Regions from separate parts of the Paenibacillus sp. 19GGS1-52 genome, predicted to be linked through region 2. Evidence: a T-box and tRNA genes for the amino acid it is inferred to sense, from the RefSeq annotation. Region 2 holds a T-box; the other holds one or more tRNA genes.
The links. The T-box of region 2 lies ahead of pheS (phenylalanine--tRNA ligase subunit alpha). A T-box ahead of a tRNA ligase gene usually reads a tRNA of that ligase, here a tRNA-Phe.
Positions count from the first base shown of each region.

Region 1: it encodes a tRNA-Phe, which carries the amino acid that the T-box ahead of pheS (phenylalanine--tRNA ligase subunit alpha) is inferred to sense. The anticodon was not compared.

Region 1 covers NZ_CP059724.1:150,051-159,151, forward strand. The annotation lists gene ppaX (pyrophosphatase PpaX) at 1-203, opposite strand, end outside; gene lgt (prolipoprotein diacylglyceryl transferase) at 210-1,241, opposite strand; gene hprK (HPr(Ser) kinase/phosphatase) at 1,255-2,193, opposite strand; gene H1230_RS00675 (ABC transporter ATP-binding protein) at 2,403-3,524, opposite strand; gene H1230_RS00680 (PucR family transcriptional regulator) at 3,635-4,729, opposite strand; tRNA gene H1230_RS00685 (tRNA-Lys) at 4,924-4,996, opposite strand; tRNA gene H1230_RS00690 (tRNA-Tyr) at 5,004-5,089, opposite strand; tRNA gene H1230_RS00695 (tRNA-Phe) at 5,099-5,171, opposite strand; tRNA gene H1230_RS00700 (tRNA-Asp) at 5,234-5,311, opposite strand; tRNA gene H1230_RS00705 (tRNA-Thr) at 5,326-5,401, opposite strand; tRNA gene H1230_RS00710 (tRNA-Val) at 5,433-5,508, opposite strand; tRNA gene H1230_RS00715 (tRNA-Met) at 5,518-5,594, opposite strand; tRNA gene H1230_RS00720 (tRNA-Ser) at 5,622-5,713, opposite strand; rRNA gene H1230_RS00725 (23S ribosomal RNA) at 5,796-8,725, opposite strand; tRNA gene H1230_RS00730 (tRNA-Ala) at 8,961-9,036, opposite strand; tRNA gene H1230_RS00735 (tRNA-Ile) at 9,060-9,101, opposite strand, start outside.
Region 2 covers NZ_CP059724.1:5,145,737-5,154,837, reverse strand. The annotation lists gene H1230_RS23930 (hypothetical protein) at 1-2,205, opposite strand, end outside; T-box leader at 2,577-2,826, shown strand; gene pheS (phenylalanine--tRNA ligase subunit alpha) at 2,888-3,922, shown strand; gene pheT (phenylalanine--tRNA ligase subunit beta) at 4,266-6,710, shown strand; gene H1230_RS23915 (hypothetical protein) at 6,917-8,956, shown strand; gene H1230_RS23910 (cupredoxin domain-containing protein) at 9,055-9,101, opposite strand, start outside.

The sequences.
Region 1 (9,101 bases), 1.8 Mb from region 2:
GATTTCTCCAGAATGCTTACATCCTCAAGACCAGAGAATACTCTCATCTGCTGCTGAAGCGTAGTCCCCATATGTGGAATCATCTGCTCCCGACTGAGGGGCGTTAGGGCATTCTGCTTCAGGGCATACATGAATGAACTGATGATCAGCTCGTTCGTATCGACAATCGTTCCATCCAGATCAAAAAGAACGCATTCTATCATCAGGGTTTATTGCTCCTTTTTATCCTCAGCCACAGGTTGTGCCTGCTCAGGTTGTACATCTTGGGTTGCCTTTTTCGGCGTATTCACTGCACTTTCCGGCACTACAGTATCTGCAGCAATCGGCTTACTGCACACGATAGGATCAGAATAATGTGCTTTAGTCGGACCTGTCGTCCGGCGGATAATGATGTATACAATTGCGGCAATGATAATCAATAAAGCCAGCAGCTGTGAAATACGTATATTTCCGTACGCTGGGTCCAGATAACCTTGCTTAAAGCCAAACCAGGTCATAGGCGTCCATAACTTATTTATGAGCGATGCCAGACCACTACTTCCACTAAAGCCCAAGCTGTCCGTACGCAAAGCTTCAATGAAGAACCGTCCGATAGAGTACCAGATGAAATAAGAAAGGAATATTTCGCCGGCACGCACAAATTTTTGACGACGCAGCACTAACAGTAGAGCAATACCCAATAAGCTCCACAGAGATTCATACAGGAAAGTCGGGTGATGAAAGGCATCCCCTATGTACATTTGATTAACAATAAAGTCAGGCAGATGCAGCTTATTGCGCAGGAAAGATTCCTCGACAACTCCGCCGTATGCTTCCTGGTTAACAAAATTGCCCCAGCGTCCAATCATTTGCCCCGCCAACAGTCCGGGTGCACAAATATCAATAATCCGCCAGAACGGATATCCTTTATAACGGTAATATATAATTGCGCAAATAATGGCCCCAATCAACGCACCATAAATGGCAATACCACCATTCCAGATCTTAAAGACATCCATTAAGTTATTCTTATATTGATCCCATGAAAAAGCAACATAATAAATGCGTGCGCCTATAATTGACGAAGGCACGCCTATCAACAGCATGTCCATGAAAAATTCCTGCGGAATGCCAAACCGTTTGCCTTCATAGATGGCCAGAAATAAACCCACCAGTGCGCCTAAACCTAATATCAAGCCATACCAGTGAACTGGCAGTGATCCAATAGAGAATACAATTGGATCTATTGCTAATGGAAACATATATCTCACACTCCTAATCCAGATCATCCATGTCTTCAGAAATGGTAGCTGTAAGTTTATTGGTGAATTGCAGAGCTGCATTAAAGCCCATTTGCTTTAAGCGATAATTCATGGCTGCCACTTCTATAATAACCGCAAGGTTACGTCCTGGACGAACCGGAATCGTTACAAGTGGGATATCCGTATCAATAATCTTGGTAGTTTCCTCATCCAGCCCGAGACGGTCGTACTGCTTGTCCTGCTGCCAGGCTTCCAATCTGACGACAAGCGTAATACGCTTATGATTACGGATTGCTCCCGCACCAAAGAGCGTCATTACATTAATAATACCTACTCCGCGGATTTCCAAGAGATGGCGGATAAGCTCTGGAGCAGTACCATGCAGCTGACTATCAGATGTTTGGCGAATTTCCACTGCATCATCGGCAATCAAACGGTGTCCTCGTTTAACAAGCTCTAATGCTGTCTCACTCTTACCAATTCCGCTGCTGCCGGTAATTAGCATGCCTACCCCATACACATCGCATAATACTCCATGGATGGTTGCTGAGGGGGCCAATTTGCCTTCCAGAAAGCTTGTTAACTTACTGGAAAAAATAGTTGTAGCCATCGAGCTGCGCAGCACAGGCAAGCTTTTTTCATTGCTTATATCTATTAGCTCCTGCGGCACTTCCAAACCACGTGTAATGACGATACAAGGCGTATTGTCATTACAGATCCCCAGAATACGGCTCTTCCGCTCTGCTTCAGGAAGCATTGAGAAGAACGCTAACTCTGTCTTACCTAACAGTTGCACACGCTCTTCTGGATAATATTCGAAATACCCGGCCATTTCCAGTCCGGGGCGGTTCAAGTCGTCAACCGTAATAGGTCTTTTCAGACCTTCTTGTCCGGAGATAACCTCTAATTGAAAATGTTGTACCAATTCTGATACTTTTACTTTCTTAGCCATGTATATTCGCCCTTTCGTCACCTGCGGTTTGTGCCGCTTCCCTACGTCCGGTTAGCAGTCTTTTCCATTCCAGCCGGAGGTAATTCTCCTGCTATCTTAATTGATAACGCTTATGAATGCAATCTTAATACCCATCCATTTCGAGCCGTAATAGACAAAAAAGCCACCCTTTCGGGCGGCTTTCTCAAAGGAGAGAAGACACGTATATCTTATCCCAGCAAAATGTTAAGTTCGGACTCTTTATCAAAGAGGTGAATTTTGTTCATGTCAATTGCCAGCTTTGGTTTGCTACCTTCACGAGTAGTGGAACGTCCATCTACACGAGCAATTACAGTAGTTTTACCAAGTCCGCTCAAGTAAAGAAGCATTTCATGACCCAGGTTTTCAGTAACATCAACCAGTGAAGTGAAGATTGTATTCGGTGAAGCTTCCAGGAATACAGGTTCTTCATGAATATCTTCAGGACGAACGCCCATGATCACTTCTTTGCCGATATAACCTTTAGAGCGCAACATTGTAGCTTTGCCGCCTGGTACTTCAACGTCAAGGTTATCAGCAACGAAACGAACAGCTCCACTCACTTCAGACAAAGTACCACTGATAAAGTTCATAGTCGGGGATCCGATGAATCCGGCCACAAACAGATTTGTAGGTTCGTTGTAAAGCTCTTCCGGAGAAGCTGCTTGTTGAATGATACCATCATACATAACTACGATGCGATCACCCATTGTCATTGCTTCTGTTTGGTCATGCGTTACATAGATACAAGTAGTTTCAAGGCGCTTAACCAGTTTAGTGATTTCGGCACGCATTTGACCACGAAGTTTAGCATCCAAGTTGGACAAAGGCTCATCCATCAAGAAGACTTGTGGATCACGAACGATTGCACGTCCCAAAGCGACACGTTGGCGTTGACCACCAGAAAGTGCTTTTGGTTTACGTTCAAGCAAATGCTCGATATCAAGAATCTTAGCAGCATCGCGCACTTTTTTGTCGATCTCATCTTTCTTGACTTTACGCAATTTCAAACCGAAGGCCATGTTCTGATACACGCTCATATGTGGGTACAAGGCATAGGATTGGAATACCATCGCGATATCGCGGTCTTTAGGAGCAACGTCATTAACGACACGGTCGCCAATGTACATCTTACCTTCAGTAATTTCTTCCAAACCAGCGATCATACGCAATGTTGTGGATTTACCACAACCGGAAGGTCCAACCAAAACTAGAAATTCCTTATCTTTAATATCAAGATTGATATCGATTACTGTTGCTTTATCAGAACCCGGGTATTTTTTGAAAATATGCTCTAAACGTACGCCTGCCATTGTATTTCCCCCTCGAGTCAATTAATTAATTTTTAAAAACATTTCATTTCTTATACGTTTATCTTACCCCACTAGTGCCCAGCTGGCTATTTGTAACGTTCACAAAAAACCTATTTCCTTTTCGTCACTTTATACAATAGCATGGTCAGCTTTACAATAGCAGCATCTCCAAAGCTACGTACATCCGCTCCTGTTTCCTGCTTTATCTTATCCAGACGGTACAACAGCGTATTGCGGTGTATATACAGTTTCTTGGCGGTCTCACTAACATTGCAGTCCATCTGAAAAAAAGTCTCCAAGGTCAGCAGCATCTCTCTATCCGCAAGCACAGAGGTGTAGTCTCCAATCTGACTGAGCAGCTGCTTACGGCGAGCATCAGGGATACTGTTGACCAGACGCTCCAAATGCAGCTCCCACGGCAAATGAATGTAATCACCGACTTGGAAAATGCGGCCCAATATTATGGTTTCTCTTAGCAGCGCCACCGAACCCGTCAATCCTTTAACCGGTACTATTGGTGGTGCAACTGCCAAATGAAATACGCCCACCCATTCACTGGCAATCAGCTCATGCAGACCCATACAAGTCTGTGACAGCAGATCGTCTTCGCTCTCTTCCTCATCTTCTTTATCGTCACCATCGGTGAGCAGTTCCTTACGGGCCAAAATAAGCCATTCCTTCTCCTGCAGAGGGATCAGCAGAATATCATTCTCAAAATAACTACGCAGCAATTTCATCAGCGACCGGTAGGTGATCTGGGGGCTATGTAAATTCTCACTAATAAGCAGAAACGGAACCATATCCCCAAACAACCGTCCCTTTAAAGCTACATCATCAGGAATTTCAGCATCGTCCTTCTCCTGTTCCAACTGTGAATTCAACCAGCTACTGAGCTGCCGAGCCTCCACTTCTCCTTCTTCCTTGAGTCCCGTCGCTTTGAGAGCAACTGAGAAATTTCGAGCTGCATAGTTCACTAGCTGCACTTCGAGAGGTGTAAGTTCCTCCATCTCCACCCATACTGCCGTCACACGCCCCTCATTCTCATACAGAGGAACCCAAAGTGAGCCCTCGTGAATGATGAGCTGATCCTGTCCATCTGATCCTATACCAAAAAGGGAAGCTGACTGCTGCCTCCCTAACTGCTTAATTCCGGTTTTTTTTCCGGTAAGTTGCTCCAATTTTTGACGCAATGTCTCACTATCCATCGTCACCCTACTCCACCACTTTTGCTCTTTTCGACTATTTTATCATATTTCCCAACATTTTGCGGACTTGCCGTAAAACCGCGAATGATTCTCCTATACTCTTACGCTTTGCTCATCATATAATATTCCAAAGGTTACCTTTGCAAAGCACAAAAAAGCCATCACCCTGAGGTGATGACTTTTTGCGTTAGTGATGAGCCATGAAGGATTCGAACCTTCGACACCCTGATTAAAAGTCAGGTGCTCTACCAACTGAGCTAATGGCTCATAAAACTGGTGGAGGATGATGGATTCGAACCACCGAACACTTACGTGAGCAGATTTACAGTCTGATGCGTTTGGCCGCTTCGCTAATCCTCCAAGAAAAGGTGGCTCGGAACGGAATCGAACCGCTGACACGAGGATTTTCAGTCCTCTGCTCTACCGACTGAGCTACCGAGCCATAAAATTACATGAAAATAAAGCGGAAATTTCATACTGTTCCCACTCCATTTGTGGAAAAAATGGCGGAACCGACGGGATTCGAACCCGCGATCTCCTGCGTGACAGGCAGGCATGTTAGGCCAACTACACCACGGTTCCGCATTGGTAATAAATGGTGCCGGCGAGAGGACTTGAACCCCCAACCTACTGATTACAAGTCAGTTGCTCTACCAGTTGAGCTACACCGGCACGGTGTCAAAAGTGTTCTAAATAATAAAGATGGTGGAGGCTGAGGGGTTCGAACCCCCGACCCTCTGCTTGTAAGGCAGATGCTCTCCCAGCTGAGCTAAGCCTCCGGGTATGTATGGTAGCGGCGAAGGGGATCGAACCCCCGACCTCACGGGTATGAACCGTACGCTCTAGCCAGCTGAGCTACACCGCCACACTTTATATATTTATGGAATTGAAATGGCGGAGAGAGAGGGATTCGAACCCTCGCACCGCTTTCGCAATCTAACCCCTTAGCAGAGGGTCCCCTTATAGCCACTTGGGTATCTCTCCAAACAAGTTCCATAAATAAACATACAGGAATTTGACTCCCTGAAAACTGAATCCGAATCGAATCTGCGTTTCTTGCTTGTTTGTGGATAAGCCCTCGACCGATTAGTATTGGTCAGCTCCATGCATTGCTGCACTTCCACCTCCAACCTATCTACCTCGTCGTCTTCAAGGGGTCTTACTAATTGGGAAATCTCATCTCGAGGGGGGCTTCACGCTTAGATGCTTTCAGCGCTTATCCCGTCCGTACGTAGCTACTCAGCCATGCTCCTGGCGGAACAACTGATGCACCAGCGGTACGTCCATCCCGGTCCTCTCGTACTAAGGACAGCTCCTCTCAAATTTCCTGCGCCCACGACAGATAGGGACCGAACTGTCTCACGACGTTCTGAACCCAGCTCGCGTACCGCTTTAATGGGCGAACAGCCCAACCCTTGGGACCTACTTCAGCCCCAGGATGCGATGAGCCGACATCGAGGTGCCAAACCTCCCCGTCGATGTGGACTCTTGGGGGAGATAAGCCTGTTATCCCCAGGGTAGCTTTTATCCGTTGAGCGATGGCCCTTCCATGCGGTACCACCGGATCACTAAGTCCGACTTTCGTCCCTGCTCGACTTGTAGGTCTCGCAGTCAAGCTCCCTTATGCCTTTGCACTCTGCGAATGATTTCCAACCATTCTGAGGGAACCTTGGAACGCCTCCGTTACTCTTTAGGAGGCGACCGCCCCAGTCAAACTGCCCGCCTGACACGGTCCCCGTACCCGATAAGGGCACTAGGTTAGAACCTAGATACGATCAGGGTGGTATCCCAACGTCGCCTCTGCAGAAGCTTGCGCTCCTGCTTCTTAGGCTCCCACCTATCCTGTACAGATCGTACCCAAATTCAATATCAAGCTGCAGTAAAGCTCCATGGGGTCTTTCCGTCTTGTCGCGGGTAACCTGCATCTTCACAGGTATTAAAATTTCACCGGATCTCTCGTTGAGACAGCGCCCAAGTCGTTACGCCATTCGTGCGGGTCAGAATTTACCTGACAAGGAATTTCGCTACCTTAGGACCGTTATAGTTACGGCCGCCGTTTACTGGGGCTTCGGTTCACAGCTTCGGGTTTAACCCCTAACCGCTCCCCTTAACCTTCCAGCACCGGGCAGGCGTCAGCCCGTATACTTCGCCTTACGGCTTCGCACAGACCTGTGTTTTTGCTAAACAGTCGCTTGGGCCTTTTCACTGCGGCCCCCTCGGGCTATTCACCCTACCGAGGCACCTCTTCTCCCGAAGTTACGAGGTCATTTTGCCGAGTTCCTTAACGAGAGTTCTTCCGCGCGCCTTAGAATTCTCTTCTCGCCTACCTGTGTCGGTTTGCGGTACGGGCACCTTCTCCTGGCTAGAGGCTTTTCTTGGCAGTGTGAGATCATGACGTTCGCTACTACAATTTTCGCTCCCCATCACAGCCCAGCCTTAACGATGTGCGGATTTGCCTACACATCAGCCTCACTGCTTAGACGGACACTTCCATCAGTCCGCGTCACTACCCTCCTGCGTCACCCCATCGCTCATAGCGGATTACGGTGGTACAGTAATTTCAAACTGTTGTCCTTCGACTACGCCTTTCGGCCTCGCCTTAGGTCCCGACTTACCCTGAGCGGACGAGCCTTCCTCAGGAAACCTTGGGCTTTCGGCGGATCAGATTCTCACTGATCTTTTCGTTACTCATACCGGCATTCTCACTTGTATACGCTCCAGCACTCCTCACGGTATACCTTCAACGTATATACAACGCTCCCCTACCCCAGATACAATGTATCTAGCCATAGCTTCGGTGGTGTGTTTAGCCCCGTTACATTTTCGGCGCAGAGTCACTCGACCAGTGAGCTATTACGCACTCTTTCAATGGTGGCTGCTTCTAAGCCAACATCCTGGTTGTCTGTGCAACTCCACATCCTTTCCCACTTAACACACACTTGGGGACCTTAGCTGATGGTCTGGGCTGTTTCCCTTTCGACAATGGATCTTAGCACTCACTGTCTGACTCCCGGTAATAAGTATATGGCATTCGGAGTTTGACTGAGCTTGGTAACCCTTGCGGGCCCCGCACCCAATCAGTGCTCTACCTCCACTACTCTCATACCGAGGCTAGCCCTAAAGCTATTTCGGGGAGAACCAGCTATCTCCGAGTTCGATTGGAATTTCTCCGCTACCCCCACCTCATCCCCGCATTTTTCAACATGCGTGGGTTCGGGCCTCCAGTGCGTGTTACCGCACCTTCACCCTGGACAGGGGTAGATCACACGGTTTCGGGTCTACGCCCCCATACTATGTCGCCCTATTCAGACTCGCTTTCGCTGCGGCTCCGGCTTCTCACCTTAACCTTGCATGGTAAACGTAACTCGCCGGTTCATTCTACAAAAGGCACGCCATCACCCATAGATCGGGCTCTGACTTTTTGTAAGCACACGGTTTCAGGTTCTATTTCACTCCCCTTCCGGGGTGCTTTTCACCTTTCCCTCACGGTACTGTTTCACTATCGGTCGCCAGGTAGTATTTAGCCTTAGCAGATGGTCCTGCTGGATTCATACGGGGTTTCACGTGCCCCGCACTACTCGGGATCCGTCTCGGAGAGAACACAGTTTAGGCTACAGGGCTTTTACCTCTATCGCGGGCCTTTCCAGACCTCTTCGCCTACCATATTCCTTTGTAACTCCATGTGAGACGTCCCACAACCCCTAAGAGCAAGCTCTTAGGTTTAGGCTGTTCCGCGTTCGCTCGCCGCTACTGACGGAATCACTATTGTTTTCTCTTCCTCAGGGTACTTAGATGTTTCAGTTCCCCTGGTCTGCCTCTACATACCCTATGTATTCAGGTATGAGTAACTGTGCATTACCACAGCTGGGTTTCCCCATTCGGACACCCCCGGATCAAAGCTTGCTTACAGCTCCCCGAGGCAGTTTCGTTGTTCGCCACGTCCTTCGTCGGCTCCTGGCGCCTAGGCATCCTCCGTGTGCTCTTATTAGCTTAACCAATGCTCCGGTGTTTCGCTTGTTCACTCATCTTGTTTTGAATGTTGCTACCGGATCACTCCGTTCGCAGGTCATTCAAAGCCAAAAGTCGTTTCACCATCGAAAACCTTCGCTAAGCCATAATACACTTTCGCTCGTTTACACAAGCGACAGATAAAATGTTCTAAAACGCAAATTCGTTTCGGTATCCAGTTTTCAAGGATCAAGTTTAAAACCATATTCATTTTAAAAAGTTTTGGTGGAGCCAAGCGGGATCGAACCGCTGACCTCCTGCTTGCAAGGCAGGCGCTCTCCCAGCTGAGCTATGGCCCCATAAGAGGTTTATGAAATTTGAATGGTGGGCCTTAGTGGACTCGAACCACCGACCTCACCCTTAT
Region 2 (9,101 bases):
ATTTAATGTATCCTTACCTTCATTTAGAGTGCCAGTAATACCAGTAACGGCGAGGCTGTAAGGGAACAGTTCCAGACTTAGCAGACTGGCAAGCGGAGTTACCGATGTTTTATTAAGTGATAATCCCACCGTGTTGATATAACCAGTCGATGTGCCGCCAAGAGCAGTCAGTTTTCCGTCAGCTATGCCTTCGCCAATATAAAGTACCAGTTGGGAGGTATCCACATTAAGCGGGAGTTTGCTCCAGATGGTTACTAGATTTTTACCGTTCGGACTGGTAGCAGTTGTCGACTGACTGACTTCTGCTTCGTAATATTGATTGTCTGGTGTTTTGTAATAAGCAACAAGCTGTGCCTGATCTGACTTGCGTGACTCTTCATTGTTCATTTCCAGCTCAGTGTACATCAGGTTGGAGCTGCTGCCGCTATATACGGTTGTTCGACGTTCCAGCACCGCAGCTTTTTTGCCTGTAATGTCGATATGGAAGGTACTGCCTACAGCTAAGGATTCGATGTTATTATCCAGCTGTGTCGTGTTGAGCGAAAGGAAGTTCGTGGTTACGTTGTTGGCAGTTTCCTGCAGTATAATCTTCAACTGCTGATAATTATAGGCATAAGGAAGGTTGGCTTTAACATATAAGTCAGTCGTTTCATTCGGACCCAGAATGGTCTGTGTACTTGTGGTTACGACCTGAGTGGTGCTGCTGAAGTCGCTGTCTCCAGCCTTAATGACACCTGTAAGAGTCGGAAGCTGTACGGAAGTAGATTTCGTGTTGCGGACGCTGATCTTGGCTACCACCTGATCTTCATCCGACCAAGGCAGTCTCTGAATAGAATCCAGGGTTACTCCGAACGTTCCATGGCTGTTCTCTACGCTGTATTCCGTAGCAAGTGAATTGTTGGTTTGCAGGGAATAAGGGATCTGGTAATAGGCCGTTGGGAAAATAATCTTGTCTGTGACCGCTGGCTCAGTCATTTGTAATTGCAGTGTGCCCTGGTTCAGCTTTAAGGGAATATCGACGTTCAGTATGATAGTTTTTTCTTCAAGAGGTTTTAGCGTCAGGCTGGCAAAATCCGTAGTATCTACCGGAAAGCTGTAGCCTTCAACGGCTTTGACTACAAATTCGTAGGCAGGCAGAGTCACCGCTTTATTGCCGCTATTTTTCACTCGGAATTGCAGTGTCCACTTGGCGGTATCATCTTCTGAATATACTTTAGCGCTCTTTAGCTGTGTCTCAACCGTATTGCTGTTGATTGTAAGCTTCTTAATCGCATTGGCTGCTACAGAGAGGTTTGGAGTAGCCGCTGCAGGCAGCTTATAGGAAACGACAGGAAGATCTATTTTTAAAGTGGTGTCTTCTTGGGCAAACAGCAATGCCATATTATCGGTCTTCATATAGGAGGGGATTTCTGTTAAGTAATAAAGGGTCTTTTTCTCTTGCGGCTGTATTTTGTAACCGCTGCTAGAATCGTCAAGAGTCAGTTCAAATACAGAACCCCCAGAGGAGGCTAGATATCCTTTAAGTCCGGTATCGCTAAGTACTTTGGTACCGAGATTTGCGAGACTGACGCCTATTTTGGCATATGCTTTGCCGTTATATTTATAGATCTGCAGACTTTCTGCTTTGGTGGTTATGGGCAGATTGCTGAGGGTTACCTTCTTACTCTGTCCTCTGGCGACGGCGGATGAATAAGTGGATGGCACTGTAAAGGTTCCTAGTCTTTTTTGATAATCTGCACTGCTGAAATCCCAGCCGTATAAAGAAATCTTCACTCCGTTTATTTTGGTAGCTTTGCCGACATTTACGTAATAGGTCACAGACTGGCTGCTATTAGCGGATATTGTCTTGATGGCTGCACTGGCCGTAATGGGACTTCCCTGAATGACAGTACCGCCTGTTGTAGTCACTTTGGAGAAGAAGTCAATCAGATTTACACTGCTGCTATTGCCGTTGTAATAGGTGAGTGTGTATGTAAGTATGTTGCCGCTATCCTGTGCAAACAGACTCACATCGGTCAGCTTAGTGCTAACGTTGCTCTTAAGTGAAATAGAGCCTAATTTGTCCAGAGTGAATACTGTTGCTGTCGTTGCTGCTTTGACGGCCGAAGTGCCCGTGGTTGCTGCATATGCTCCGTATGATACAGTTTGGCTAAGAACCGCGGCGCTTAGCAGAACTAGGGCATACGTCTTTCTTCGTTTATGCATGAATTTCCCTCCCTGTATAAAAACCTTTACTATCCGAAACTTCCTTATGGGGCTTGGATAGTCAGGCCCTCTTAGAAAGGAAAAATATCAAATCTGGCTGAAAGTTTGCTGAAGATTTCTCCAATAAATGGCTTTGAACCTTAAAGGAAGCTTAAAGAAAGATAAAGATTTGCTCAAATTTGCTTCTCTTGTCAAAACGATGGTTTTTGCATATAATGAATAGACATATCTCCTTAAGCCAAGGAGATGCTTGAACACAAGATGAAACGGCTTTGCCGCCCTCTGAAAGAGGCGGCATCCGTTTCTTCGAGAAATATAAGGATAAGTTGTCGTGTGAAGCATATAAATTCTTATATTTTTAGAATAAACTACAAAATGCAGTGATGGAGAAGAGTACGCAGTGCCTGTCTTACAGGGAGGAAACGCCAATGATTGAGAGCGTTTCTACGAAACAGAGCTGCAGAATTTCACTCCGGAGCAGTTCCCTTAAATTCCGCTCAATTTTTCTTGTTGTGGAAGAGTAGGGGAGATCGGCCGCAGACCGTTATTCCTGTGTAAAGTAAGATGGGTCTTATGTTGCCTGTCTAACAAGGGTGGTACCACGGTCTTTTCGTCCCTTACCGGGAGGAAAGGCCTTTTTTTGTTGAACCAGACAATGATTATAAGGGGGCTGTACACAGCCATGAAAGAAAAATTGGAAGCATTGAAGAATGAAGCGTTGGCTAAGTTGCAGGAGGTTACAGATCCGCAGATATTGAATGATCTACGAGTGAAATACCTAGGCAAAAAAGGTGAGCTAACAGAGGTTTTGCGTGGGATGGGAAGTCTTAGTGCGGAGGAACGTCCGGTTATTGGACAAGTTGCGAATCTGGTGCGAAGTGCGATTGAGGAGATTATTGGCGCGAAGCAGGAGGTTTTTCAACAAGAGGAGACCTTAAACCGCTTGCAGGCTGAGAAAGTGGATGTTACATTGCCTGGCCGCCAATTGCAGCAAGGGGGGATTCATCCCCTCACCAGAGTCGTGCAAGAAATCGAGGACATCTTTATCGGCATGGGCTATCGAGTCGCTGAAGGTCCTGAGGTGGAGACGGATTATTATAACTTTGAAGCACTAAATCTGCCCAAAAACCATCCAGCCCGTGATATGCAGGATTCCTTTTATTTGACGGAAGATCTGCTCATGCGCACCCAAACTTCCCCTGTACAGATTCGTACCATGCAGGCGATGAATGGGGAAGCACCAGTCAAAATCATCTGTCCGGGTAAAGTGTTCCGACGTGATGATGACGATGCTACCCACTCCTTCCAGTTTCATCAAATTGAAGGATTGGTCATCGGCCGCAATATTCGGATGAGTGATCTGAAGGGAACTCTGCTTCAATTCGTCAAGGAGATGTTCGGAGCCAATACAGGCATTCGTCTTCGTCCCAGCTTTTTCCCGTTCACCGAACCAAGCGTTGAAGTAGATGTAAGCTGCTTTAAATGCGGCGGTGACGGCTGCAGGCTGTGTAAGCAAAGCGGTTGGCTGGAAATCCTCGGCGCCGGCATGGTGCATCCCAATGTGCTGGAAATGGGCGGATATGATCCTGCCGAGTTCAGCGGCTTCGCATTCGGAATGGGCGTTGAGCGGATCGCGATGCTTAAATATGGCATAGACGACATTCGCCATTTCTATAGTAACGACATGAGTTTCGTGAAGCAGTTCAAGGGCGTTTAGATTTTTGGTGGGTGTGTAAGGCTGTCAGGGTTTGGGAGTATAAGAGGCAATTTGGTTGCCGATTGCTCTTAGTTCAAACTGTTAAAAGGACCGGAGAGGAATTTTGGAACTGTAGGAGCGATAGCGACCGCCTTTGTCCCCGGATTTAATCCGCTTTGCGGTAAAATCAAAATAAATCTGGGGACAACAGCGGCCGGAAGTCCAAACATTCCTTGTAGGGAGAATAATAACAGTCTTTTAATTAAGTAGAAGTTGGTTGACGAAAGTCATTGTACTCCTACCCGACAGTTAGACTCAACCGGCAAGTAGATAAATACATCTGAAACATAAAGGAAGTGCGGACATGAAAGTATCAACCAGATGGTTGGCTGATTATATATCATTAGAAGGAGTAACCGCTGAGGAGCTGGCCGAGAAGATTACTACAGCCGGCATCGAGATTGATGGTGTGGAACGCCGTAACAAAGGTCTTTCCGGCATCGTAACCGGTTATGTGAAATCGAAGGAAAAACATCCGGATGCAGATAAGCTGAATATCTGCATCGTTGACGTAGGCCAAGGTGAGGATCTGCAAATCGTCTGCGGTGCCAAGAATGTCGAAGCTGGACAAGTGGTTCCTGTAGCTATTGTGGGCGCCAAGCTGCCAGGTCTGGATATCAAAAAGGCGAAGCTGCGTGGTGTGCTGTCGCAAGGAATGATCTGTTCAGCTAAAGAATTAGGATTGAATGATAAGCTGCTGCCTAAAGAACTGCAAGAAGGCATTCTTGTCCTTCCTGAGGGAACAGAAATTGGCCTGGATATTACGAAGGTGCTGGATTTGAACGATGAAGTACTGGAATTCGATCTTACGCCGAACCGTTCTGATTGTCTGAGCATGATCGGTGCGGCCTATGAGGTAAGCGCCATTCTCGCCCGCGACCTTACACTGCCAAAGCCTGAGACAGAAATAGTTGAAGTAAGCAAAGCTGCTGCTGATTCCATTTCCGTTACAATAGAGAATGAAGAATACTGCGGTCATTATGCAGTGCGTTATATTTCTGGTGTTAAGTCTGCGGCTTCTCCGCTGTGGATGCAGAATCGCTTGATGGCTGCGGGTGTTCGTCCTATTAATAATATCGTGGATATCACTAATTACGTTATGCTCGAATATGGACAGCCGATGCATGCCTTTGATGCAGATAAAGTTGAGGGCGGTGTGCTTGGCGTTCGTCTTGCACGCGCAGGTGAAGTTCTGACTACACTAGATGGTCAGGAGCGGAAGCTTGCACCACAGATGTTGGTAATCGCTGATGGAGTGAAAGCTGTGGCTTTGGCCGGTGTCATGGGCGGCTTGGCTACAGAAGTTACGAGTGATACCGTGAATATCGTGCTGGAGTCTGCCAGATTTGATGGAGGAACGGTTCGCAAGGCATCGCGTCAGTTGGGACTTCGCTCTGAAGCTTCCTTGCGCTTCGAGAAGGAAGTAGATCCCCATACGGTTATTGCAGCACTGAACCGTGCTGCTGCGCTTATTGCCCGCTATGCGAGCGGCTCTGTGCATGCAGGAATTGTGCAAGCGGGAACAGACGCTGTGAAGGAGAAGGTTATTACCTTATCACTGGATAAGCTTAACCGATACCTGGGAACAGAGCTGTCTTTGCTGGAAGTGAAGGTATTGTTCAGTCGCCTTCATTTCAAATGCGGTGATGCAGGAGAGGGTCTGGTGGAAGTGCAGGTGCCTACCAGACGCGGAGATATCAGCTATGATGTTGATCTCATCGAAGAAATTGCTCGCCTGTATGGATATGATAATATCCCGACAACTCTTATTGAGGGACCAACAACGCCAGGAGCGCTCACACGTCCGCAGGTGCTGCGCCGCGAACTGCGCCGTTTGTTGTCGCACGGAGGATACCAAGAGGTTATGGGTTACTCCTTCATCCAGCCGGAACAAAGCAAGCTGTTCCCTGCACTTTCAAACGGTGGGGTTGCCGTTAAACTGGCTATGCCGATGAGTGAAGAACGCAGTGTGTTGCGTACGAGTGTTCTGCCGCAACTGCTGGAGATTGCCCGTTATAATACGAACCGCCGGCAAAGTGATCTGGCGTTGTTCGAAATCGGCAATGTGTTCTTCACGGAAGAAGAGCAGTTAACCCGTCAGCCACGTGAACTGCCCATACTTGGTCTGCTGCTGAGTGGAAGCCGTGCGGTTAAGCAATGGAACGTTGCGCTTGAACAAGTGGATTTCTTCGACTTAAAGGGTGTACTTGAATCTGTATTCGCCCATCTTGGTCTTACTGGCAAAGTAATCTATGAAGGCGACAGCCCAGAGGGTTATCATCCGGGACGTTCGGCCTCCTTATATTTGCTTGAGGAGGAAGGTCGTGTATTAATAGGAACAATGGGACAGATTCATCCCGAGCTGCAGCGTCAGCTTGATCTGGAAGATACTTATACTGCAGAGATTGCCTTGCAGCCTCTGTATGATGCGGCTCAGAACCGCCTGCAATACAGTGAGCTTGCACGTTTCCCTGGAATGGAACGCGATATCGCAGTCGTTGTGGATGCTGCTGTACCGGCGGGGAAACTGCTGGATTCGATCACTCAAAGTGGAGGAAGTCTGCTGCAGTCGGTTCAGGTATTTGATGTGTATACTGGCGGCAAGCTGGATAGTGGGAAGAAGAGTATCGCCATTTCGCTGCTATACCGTCATAGTGATCATACGTTGACTGACGAAGAGGTTGGAGAAGTGCATAACACGGTTATATCTGCACTTCAGCAAACTTTTGGTGCAGAATTAAGAAAGTAGCAGGAATTGTGTAAAGCCGCAGCGAATCCATTTAGAAACCGTGATTCGCTGCGGCTTTTTCTCATAGGGTAGAAGTGCGGAGATTAACGGTTAAACCTATTGAATTAGGCAGCTTCTTTGCCAAACGTTTATGATTAAAGTTACAATAGAAGCAGGAAAAACAACTTAGAATCCGCACACACACAAAGGAGGGCACAACTGTGGCTATGGACCGGACACGTGTCGCCGTGGAAATATACGGAACTTCCTATAATCTTGTAGGAAGCAGTACTGAATATATGAAACAAGTGGCCCGTCATGTTGACGAGCATATGCGTACGATTTCCAAAGCTCATTCCAGACTGGATACACCGCGTATTGCGGTGCTTACTGCAGTACATATGGCCGAGCAGGCCATTCAGGTTCAAGATATTAAGAATGAGCTTAACATGCTGACAGGAGAACGCAGCGAGCAACGCGTAGAAATATCGCGTCTACTGGAAGTTCAGGAGGAGCGTCAGGAGGAATACGAGCGCTTCAAAGCTGCAGCCAAAGAAGAAGCAGCGCGGCTGATCGCTGTTGTTGATGAAGAACGCGCCCGGAATCTGGAAACCCGTGAGCAGGAACTGAAGATACATGCCCAGCAGCTTCAGGAAGCTGCACAAGTCGCTGAAGCTACTAGAGAGCAACTGCAGGCAGAACTGCTTGCACGCGAGCAGGAGCTGACAGTACTGCGGACAAGTTATACAGAAGAGCAGGAAGCTGCTAGACAGCAGCTGAAGGCAGCGTTGCTGGAGCGAGAGCAGGAGTTAGCAGCACTGCAGGCAAGCAATGAAGAGGAGCGGGTTACTGACCGGGAGACTCATCGTCAGGAACTGGCGAACGCCGAAGCTGTTCATCTTCAGCAGTTGGAAGAGCTGAAGGCAGCGCATCTGCAGGAGCTGGAGAGTATTCGCGAGTCACTGACCAAGGAGCTGGTAGAGACCCGGACTTTATTGAGTCAGGAGCTTACAGACACCAAGTTGACGCTTGGCAAAGAGCTGAGTGAAGAACGGGAAGCGCTGCAGCGAGAGCTGGCCAAGACTAAAGAGCTGCGGCAATCGCAGGGTACGCAGGAGCATAGACATAAACAGAATGTACAAGAACTGGAGAAGCAGTTAAGTGAGCTACGCGGAGGAACTGGACAGCTTCAAGCAAGACTGCGTGCCGCCGAAGCGGGCCTTAAAGGTGAACGAGATGCCCGGCTGACGCTGCTGACCCAATATGAATTGGTCAGCAAACGCGAGGAACAACTTGTGGAAGAACTCCGTTCTTCCACGGAACTGGGAGCTTTGTTGAGCGATGAGCTGGAAGGCCTGCGCCAACGCTACGATCTGTCACAAGATGAAGCAGCTCTGCTGCGGAAGTCGCTGCAGGAAACCAGCGACAGTCTACACCTCGTACAAGCGGAACTTGCCCGGTCAACGGCTGAGGTTTCTACTTGGCAAGAGCTTGCGGATAAACGCATGGAGGATATCAGCGAGCTGGAGATGAAACTGCTGGAGGCAGAAGAGAAATTATTGCAGCTTCAGGACGAGATACAAGCTCTTCATGGTCAAGCAGATGGCTTAGTGCAGAAGCTGGACCATGAAGGTAGACTTCGTACAGAAGCAGAGAACGAGAGTAAAATACTGCGTGAGCAGGGTAAGCAAGCTCAGAATGATCTATCTGCATTACGTACCCGTTATGAAGAGCTAATCTCCCAGTATGATGAGGTTCTGCAGGACGGGGAACGACTTCAGGAAAGATATCGTTTGCTTGAGGAAGAAGGCGAGCAAGCAGCCTTGCGCCTGGAAGAACTCTCTGAAGCTAGCCGCGAAGCTGCAGCCACAGCTGCGGAACAGCAGGATGTGTTAAAGGAAGCTAGAACCTACGGAACTTCCTGGAAGCATAAGTATGAGGAACTAGTCCAGTTGCAGCAGCAGTGGACGGACACTGAAGCGCAGCTGCGCGAGGAAATTGATATTTGGCAGCGGGAAGCCAGTGAGGTTGAAACGCAGCGGGAGTCTATGGATCGTGAACGGAGCGATGTTCTGGATCAACTGGGCGAAGTTGGGGAGAATTACGAAGTAGTTCAGGGGCAATTACGTTTGCTGCAGGCACAGTTCGAGATCTCCCAGAGCGAACTGGATAAGCTGACTGACGAGCACCGTAAACTGCAAGCGGAATATGCCAAGCTGCAAACTGAATATAATGAATGGATTCAACTGATCGAACAGGATAGTTGAATGTCGGATGATTGAACGAAAGCTGGCCCAAGTAGGAAATCCTACTTGGGCCAGCTTTTTAAAAATAGTATACTCTTACACAATTTCACAAGCTCCCGCTACTCGACGATCACATTGGCAACCATCCCGCTATGACCGGAGCCGC